3 regions of the Herbaspirillum sp. GW821-FHT09A12 genome follow, and region 2 is predicted to be linked to each of the others. Evidence: predicted binding sites of a transcription regulator. Region 2 holds the regulator's gene; each other region holds the start of a gene.
The links. Region 2 encodes HrcA, which represses chaperone genes, less so after heat shock. Its sites were predicted from a motif close to TTAGCACTCNNNNNNNNNGAGTGCTAA; they were not measured.

Region 1 (2,267 bases), on a different contig from region 2:
GGCTGATTTCAAGGGCAAGGTGGTGGTGATGTTCTTCGGCTATACCCAGTGCCCGGACGTGTGCCCGACCACCATGGTCGAGATGGCCAACGTGATGAAGGAGCTGGGCCCCGACGCCGACCGCGTGCAGGTGCTGTTCGTCACCGTCGACCCCGAGCGCGATACCCAGGAAATCCTGTCGCAATATGTGCCGGCGTTCGACCAGCGCTTCCTCGGCCTGCGCGGCGACCTGGCGCAGACGGAAAAGGTGGCCAAGGAATTCAAGGTGTTTTATCAGAAGGTGCCGGGCAAGCAGCCGGGCAGCTATACGATGGACCACACCGCGGGCAGCTATGTGTTCGACCCGAAAGGACACATCCGCCTGTTCATCAAGCACGGCCAGGACCCGCAGACGCTGGCGCACGATATCAAGCTGTTGTTGTCCTGAGCGCAAACCGTACAGACAAGCAAAAAGGCCAGTCATGATGACTGGCCTTTTTGCTTTGTGCCTTGCAGGGAAGATTACGAATACGCCTGCAGCGAAGTCTTCATCTTCTTCAGCGCTACCGCTTCGATCTGGCGGATGCGCTCGGCGGATACGCCGAACTCGTCGGCCAGCTCATGCAGGGTGGCGCCGGAGCCGTCGTCGTTGGCCAGCCAGCGGGCTTCCACGATACGGCGCGAGCGGTCATCCAGCTTGGACAAGGCGGTTTCAATGCCTTCCGACTGCATGCGGTCGTAACGCTTGGCTTCCATCACGCGGGTCGGCTCGGTGTTTTCCGAGGACAGGTAGGCGATCGGCGCGAACTTGTCGTCATCGTCATCGGTCGGCGACTCCAGCGCGATATCGCGGCCGGACAGGCGCGTTTCCATCTCGATCACTTCTTCGCGCTTGACGTCCAGCGTCTTGGCCAGCGCCTCGACCTGGGCCGGCGACATCGCGTCCAGGCCTTCCTTGTGGCTGCGCAGGTTGAAGAACAGCTTGCGCTGGGCCTTGGTGGTGGCCACCTTGACCAGACGCCAGTTCTTCAGGATGTACTCGTGGATCTCGGCCTTGATCCAGTGCATGGCGTAAGACACCAGGCGCACGTTCTGGCCCGGATCGAAGCGCTTGACCGCCTTCATCAGGCCGATGTTGCCCTCCTGGATCAGGTCGGCATGCGGCAGGCCGTAGCCCAGATAGCCGCGGGCGATCGACACCACCAGGCGCAGGTGCGACAACACCATTTTCTGGGCGGCGCCCAGATCGTTCTTTTCGCGCAGGTCGCGGGCCAGCTGGACTTCTTCTTCCTGCGTCAGCATGGGCAGGCGGTTCACTGCCGAAATATATGCGTCGATGTTGCCCAGGCTGCCGGAAAAACCGAGCGCGAGTGCATTCGACTCGACCGGCATGAGTGCAGATTGTGCAGACGCTGATTTCATTGATTCTCCTTGTTTCCTAAACGGAAGGACGTGTAGATTAAAGCAATGCTTTAAAGCTGGAGCATTTCGATAGGGTATTTTAGCACTCGTCATTTGAGAGTGCTAATTGCAAGTTTGGAAGACCCCGATAGAACTGCTCTATTGCAGTTCTGACAATCATTGCTTTCGTCCCTGCATATTAGAAGGACATGGGGGATGAAAGTTGCTGCGGCAGGTCAAAAAGGAAGTCAAAAACCTGTAACAAATTCTGCAAGACGGTAGAGCTAAATCTAGGGCTATTTGATGGCTTTTCAAGGATTATTGACAAAAATGGCCGCCGGCATCGCCAGCGGCCATTGCATTGCAGAAATGCCGGCTTTTTACTTCATGCGCGCCAGGTGCCGGCGCACCGACATCATCGCGCCGAACAGGCCGAGCAGGGCGCTCACCGCCAGCAGCAGGCCGATCGCCATGGCGCTGGGCGGCGCCAGCTGGAATTCGGATGCATACAGGTGGGCGAAATCCAGAATGGCGGCATTCAGCGGCTGCTGCGCGGCGATCACCAGGCCCAGCGCCACCATCCCGGCACACAAGCCGAGCAAGGCGCCGGTGTAGTAAAACGGGCGATGGATGAAAGCGTTGGTGGCGCCAAGGAGGCGCGAGACCTCGATTTCCTCGCGCTGCGTCATCACTTGCAGGCGGATGGTGTTGAACACCACCGCTACCACCACCGCGCCCAGCGTGATGCCCAGGAACAACAGCACCAGCCGCAGGATGCGCAGCAGCGCCGCCAGCCGCTTGACCCAGGCCGAGTCGATCTGCACCGTGTCCACCCCCGGCTGGTTGGTCAGCTGTTGCGCGATATCGTCGACCCGGCCGGCATCCAT
Region 2 (2,267 bases):
GCGCCACCTGAGCGCTGAAGATGTCTACAAACAGTTGCTGTCCGACAATCTGGATGTCGGCCTGGCCACCGTCTATCGCGTGCTGACCCAGTTCGAACAGGCGGGCCTCCTGCAGCGCAACCACTTCGAGACCGGCAAGGCCGTGTTCGAGCTCAACGAGGGCTCGCACCACGACCACCTGGTCTGCCTGGATTGCGGCAAGGTCGAAGAATTCTTCGACGCCGAAATCGAGAAGCGCCAGCTGAAGATCGCCCAGGAACATGGTTTCGAGATCGCCGACCATGCCTTGGCGTTGTACGGCCATTGCAAGAACTGCAAGAAAATCAAGAAATAATTGATGCATGCCGGCTGCAAGGCTGCAATCTTTTTCCTGTTCTTACAGCCGCAAGAAAATGCAAAAGCCACGTGAATCCACGTGGCTTTCTTGTTTCCGGCCCGCGCATGGCCGGATATTGCCTGCCGTCAGTGCTGGCTCAGCGCGCTGGAGAGCAGCTTGGCCGTGATGTCGACGATCGGGATCACGCGTTCGTAGGCCATGCGGGTCGGGCCGATCACGCCCAGCGTGCCGACGATGCGGCCGTTCACCTCGTACGGCGCGGTGACGATGCTCATGTCGTCCATCGGCACCAGTTGCGATTCGCCGCCGATGAAGATCTGCACCCCGGTGGCCTTGCTGGAGACATCCAGCAACTGCAACAGGCCGGTTTTCTGTTCGAACATGTCGAACAGCTGGCGCAGCGAGTTCATGTTGGAAGACAGGTCGGTCACCGACAGCAGGTTGCGCTCGCCGGAGATCACCACGTTGCTGTCGGCATCCTCGCTCATGGCGTCGCTGCCGGCTTCGACCGCGGCCTGCATCAGCACCGTCATGTCGTCGCGCAGCTGGCGCAGTTCGCTTTTCAGCAGCAGCCGCACCTGGTCGAAGGACTGGCCGGCGTAATGCTGGTTGATATGGTTGGCGGCCTGGACCAATTGGCTGGGCGTGTAGTCGACCTCGGTGAGCAGCATGCGGTTCTGCACGTCGCCGCCCTGGTCGACGATCACCAGCAGGATGCGCTTTTCCGACAGGCGCAGGAACTCGATCTGCTGGAATACCGATTCGCGCTTGGGCGTCATGACCACGCCGGCGAACTGCGACAGCGAGGACAGCACCTGGGCGGCGTTGATGATGATCTTTTGCTGCGAGGAATTTTGCAGGCGATGCTGCAGGCGTCCTTCCAGCGCGCTTTCGTTGATCGTTTCCACCGTCAGCAGGGTGTCGACGAACATGCGGTAGCCGCGCGGCGTCGGCACGCGGCCAGCCGAGGTGTGCGGGCTGGCGACGAACCCCATTTCTTCGAGGTCGGCCATGATGTTGCGGATGGTGGCCGGCGACAGTTCCAGGCCGGACAGTTTCGACAGGGCGCGCGAACCCACTGGCTGGCCGTCGGCAATGTACCGTTCGACCAGCGCCTTGAGCAGGGTACGGGCGCGGTTATCGAGTTGCATACGTCGTATTCTAACGACTTATCGGCGTAAAAGTCCGTTCCGGCGCCGGCGACGGCGCAAATAGCTGCGCCAGGTCATGCCTGCGATGCGGCCTGGGCATCCAGCCACGCATGCAGTTCATGCAGGTCGCGGCAGATGGCGTCGGGCACGATGCCGGCCGGCAGCGCGCGGCCGAAGCGGTTCATCCACACCGCCCGCAAGCCCGCCTGCTGGGCGCCTTGCACGTCCAGCTGCAAGTCGTCGCCGACGTACACGGTCTCGGCCGGCGCCACGCCCAGCGCTTCGCAGGCGGCGTGGAAGATGGCGGCGTCGGGCTTGGCGCGGCCGAAACGGTGCGCCGCGATCGAAACGCCGAAATGCTCCGCCAACCCGATGCGCCCGAGGTCGGCGAAGCCGTTGGAGACCGTGCCCAGCGTCAGTTTGGTTTTCAGGCGTCGCAAGGCCGGTTCGACGTCGTCGAACAGCGCGACCGTGCTGCGCGCCTCGGAAAACAGCGCCATGGCGGCGTCCGCCAGCGCCGGGTCTTCGCCGTGTTCGCGCAGCACTTCCGTGAGCGCGGCATGGCGCAGCTTCCACAAGTCGATGCGGTACAGCGGATCGGTCTGCATCAGGGCCATGCGGCGTTCGCGCAGCGAAGCCACGCTATGGCGGGCGGTGACCTTGGGCGCATGCCGGCGCAGCCATTCGTAGAGCAGGCCTTCGGCGCGCACCAGCACCGGCTCGATCGCCCACAGGGTGTCGTCGAGGTCGAACAGCACGGCCCTGACGGCGGCGCGGGA
Region 3 (2,267 bases), 320 kb from region 2:
GTCGCCGATGTCCTGGTCGGAGTTGGCCGAGATCGAACCGACCTGGGCGATTTCCTTGCTGGTGGTGGTGGGCTTGGCCAGGTTCTTGACTTCGCCGACGATGGCGGCGACAGCCTTGTCGATGCCGCGCTTCAGATCGGTCGGGTTGAAGCCGGCCGCAACGTACTTGAAGCCTTCGCGAACGATCGCCTGGGCCAGCACGGTGGCGGTGGTGGTGCCGTCACCGGCGTTGTCGGAGGTCTTGGAAGCGACTTCCTTGACCAGCTGGGCGCCCATGTTTTCCAGCTTGTCCTTCAGTTCGATTTCCTTGGCGACGGAAACGCCGTCCTTGGTCACGGTCGGGGCGCCGAAGCTGCGCTCCAGAACCACGTTACGGCCCTTGGGGCCCAGGGTCACCTTGACTGCGTTAGCCAGGATGTTGACGCCGTTGACGATCTTGGCGCGTGCTTCATCGCCGAAAATAACTTGCTTTGCTGCCATGTTGGATTCTCCAGAAATTCGGTTGAATTCATTTCACCGTGGTGGCCGCCGCTTGGACGGCCGGTGCATCTGCACTACCTGCGCGGCAGCCTGGCGGCTGCCCGGGCCGGGAATTACTTCTCGACGACGGCGAACAGGTCTTCTTCGCGCATGACCAGCAGTTCCTGGCCATCGATCTTCACAGCCTGGCCGGAATACTTGCCGAACAGGACGCGGTCGCCGACCTTCACGGCCAGTTGGCGGACCTTGCCGTCTTCCAGGATCTTGCCGTTGCCAACAGCCAGGATTTCACCCTGGTCAGGCTTTTCGGCCGCTGCATCAGGCAGAACGATACCGGAAGCGGTCTTGGTTTCCTGGTCGAGGCGCTTGACGATAACGCGATCGTGCAAAGGGCGAAGATTCATGAGAACTCCTTAAAATTCAATAAGTTGGTCTTGATTGCGGCAATGGCTGCAATGGTTTTTCTTCCAAATGCAGCAAACGTCACCGCATGAAAAAGGGGAATAAGCCAAGGAGGGTTGTTAGCACTCTCCCGTGACGAGTGCTAAGTATAGGGACGGAGGGGGGAATTTTCAAGGCGGGGTTGCCGACTTCGAGCCTCTTGCGTCGAAAAATGCTGAGTGCAGGGACGATGATGGAAGGTGAAGTTGCCTTAAATCAATGACTTAGCTGATTTGTGTGGAAGTGCGCCTGCTTTCAATCCGCTCCGGCCTGGCTTCGCCGCACACCCGGCGCACCACCTCACGCAACCACCGGTGCGCGGGATCGAGCTCCAGCCGTGGATGCCACATCTGCGAAATGGTGATCTGCCCGGTGGCCACCGGCAGTTCGAAGACGAAGGTGTTGACCAGGCGTTCGGCGGCCAGGTAGGAGGCCGGCACCAGCGCCACCAGGTCCGAGCCGCGCGCCACGGCCAGCGCGGCCGGAAAGCTCGGCACCATGGCCAGCACCTGGCGTTCCACGCCGGCCGCGGCCAGGGCTGCATCGACCGGCCCGTCGGCGCGGCCGTGCCGCGAGGCCGCGACATGGCCGAATTCGACGTAGCGCTGCAGGCTCATCTTGCCTTTCGCCAGCGGGTGGCCGCTGCGCACCACGCCCACGAAGCGGTCGCGATACAAGGCCTGGATGCGCACTTCCGGCCCCATGTCGCTGACCACGCCGATCTCCAGGTCGGCGGTTCCTTCCCTCAGATAGCTGGGGCTCTTGTCGACCTTGGGCGCGAAATACAGCCGCACCAGCGGCGCCTCGGCATTGACCGCGCCGATCAGGCGCGCGCCCAGGGCTTCGACGAAGCCTTCGTTGGCGCGGATGGTGAAGGTGCGCCGCAGCGTCGCCAGGTCCGGCTCCGGCGCGGCCGGGCGCAGTACCGAACGCGCTTCGTGCACCACGTTGCGCGCGCGCTCGCGCAAGGCTTCGGCGCAGGGGGTGAGCACCATGCGGCGTCCGGCCCGCACCAGCAAGGGGTCGTCCGCTTCCTCGCGTAGCCGGGCCAGCGTACGGCTCATGGCCGAGGCGCTCAGCCCCAGGCGGCGCGCGGCGCCGGCCACGCTTTCTTCGGTCAGCAAGGCATCCAGGGCGATGAGCAGGTTGAGGTCGGGTTCGGACATATGTTCCATCCTGAATACATAGTGTTTGGGGCTTGGCGGTGCGCACTACACTAACAGATATGGCGTTTGCTGCAGTTATCAGTTGCAATCCATGCGTCTTCCGCCATGCAGGCCGTCTCGCTATAGTCTGTGCATCATTCTTTGAGCGGAGCACGCGAACATGGGATTGTTTTCAGACCA

Region 1: the regulator HrcA is predicted to act here: its motif matches at 1,481-1,507, upstream of rpoH (RNA polymerase sigma factor RpoH).
Region 3: the regulator HrcA is predicted to act here: its motif matches at 1,002-1,028, upstream of groES (co-chaperone GroES).

The regions. Positions count from the first base shown of each region.
Region 1 is NZ_JBWKPR010000007.1:104,147-106,413, forward strand. It holds gene AC07N6_RS16125 (SCO family protein) at 1-427, shown strand, start outside; gene rpoH (RNA polymerase sigma factor RpoH) at 502-1,401, opposite strand; gene ftsX (permease-like cell division protein FtsX) at 1,761-2,267, opposite strand, start outside.
Region 2 is NZ_JBWKPR010000001.1:571,386-573,652, forward strand. It holds gene fur (ferric iron uptake transcriptional regulator) at 1-334, shown strand, start outside; gene hrcA (heat-inducible transcriptional repressor HrcA) at 463-1,488, opposite strand; gene AC07N6_RS02560 (HAD family hydrolase) at 1,563-2,267, opposite strand, start outside.
Region 3 is NZ_JBWKPR010000001.1:894,137-896,403, forward strand. It holds gene groL (chaperonin GroEL) at 1-480, opposite strand, end outside; gene groES (co-chaperone GroES) at 594-884, opposite strand; gene AC07N6_RS04035 (LysR family transcriptional regulator) at 1,146-2,087, opposite strand; gene AC07N6_RS04040 (MFS transporter) at 2,248-2,267, shown strand, end outside.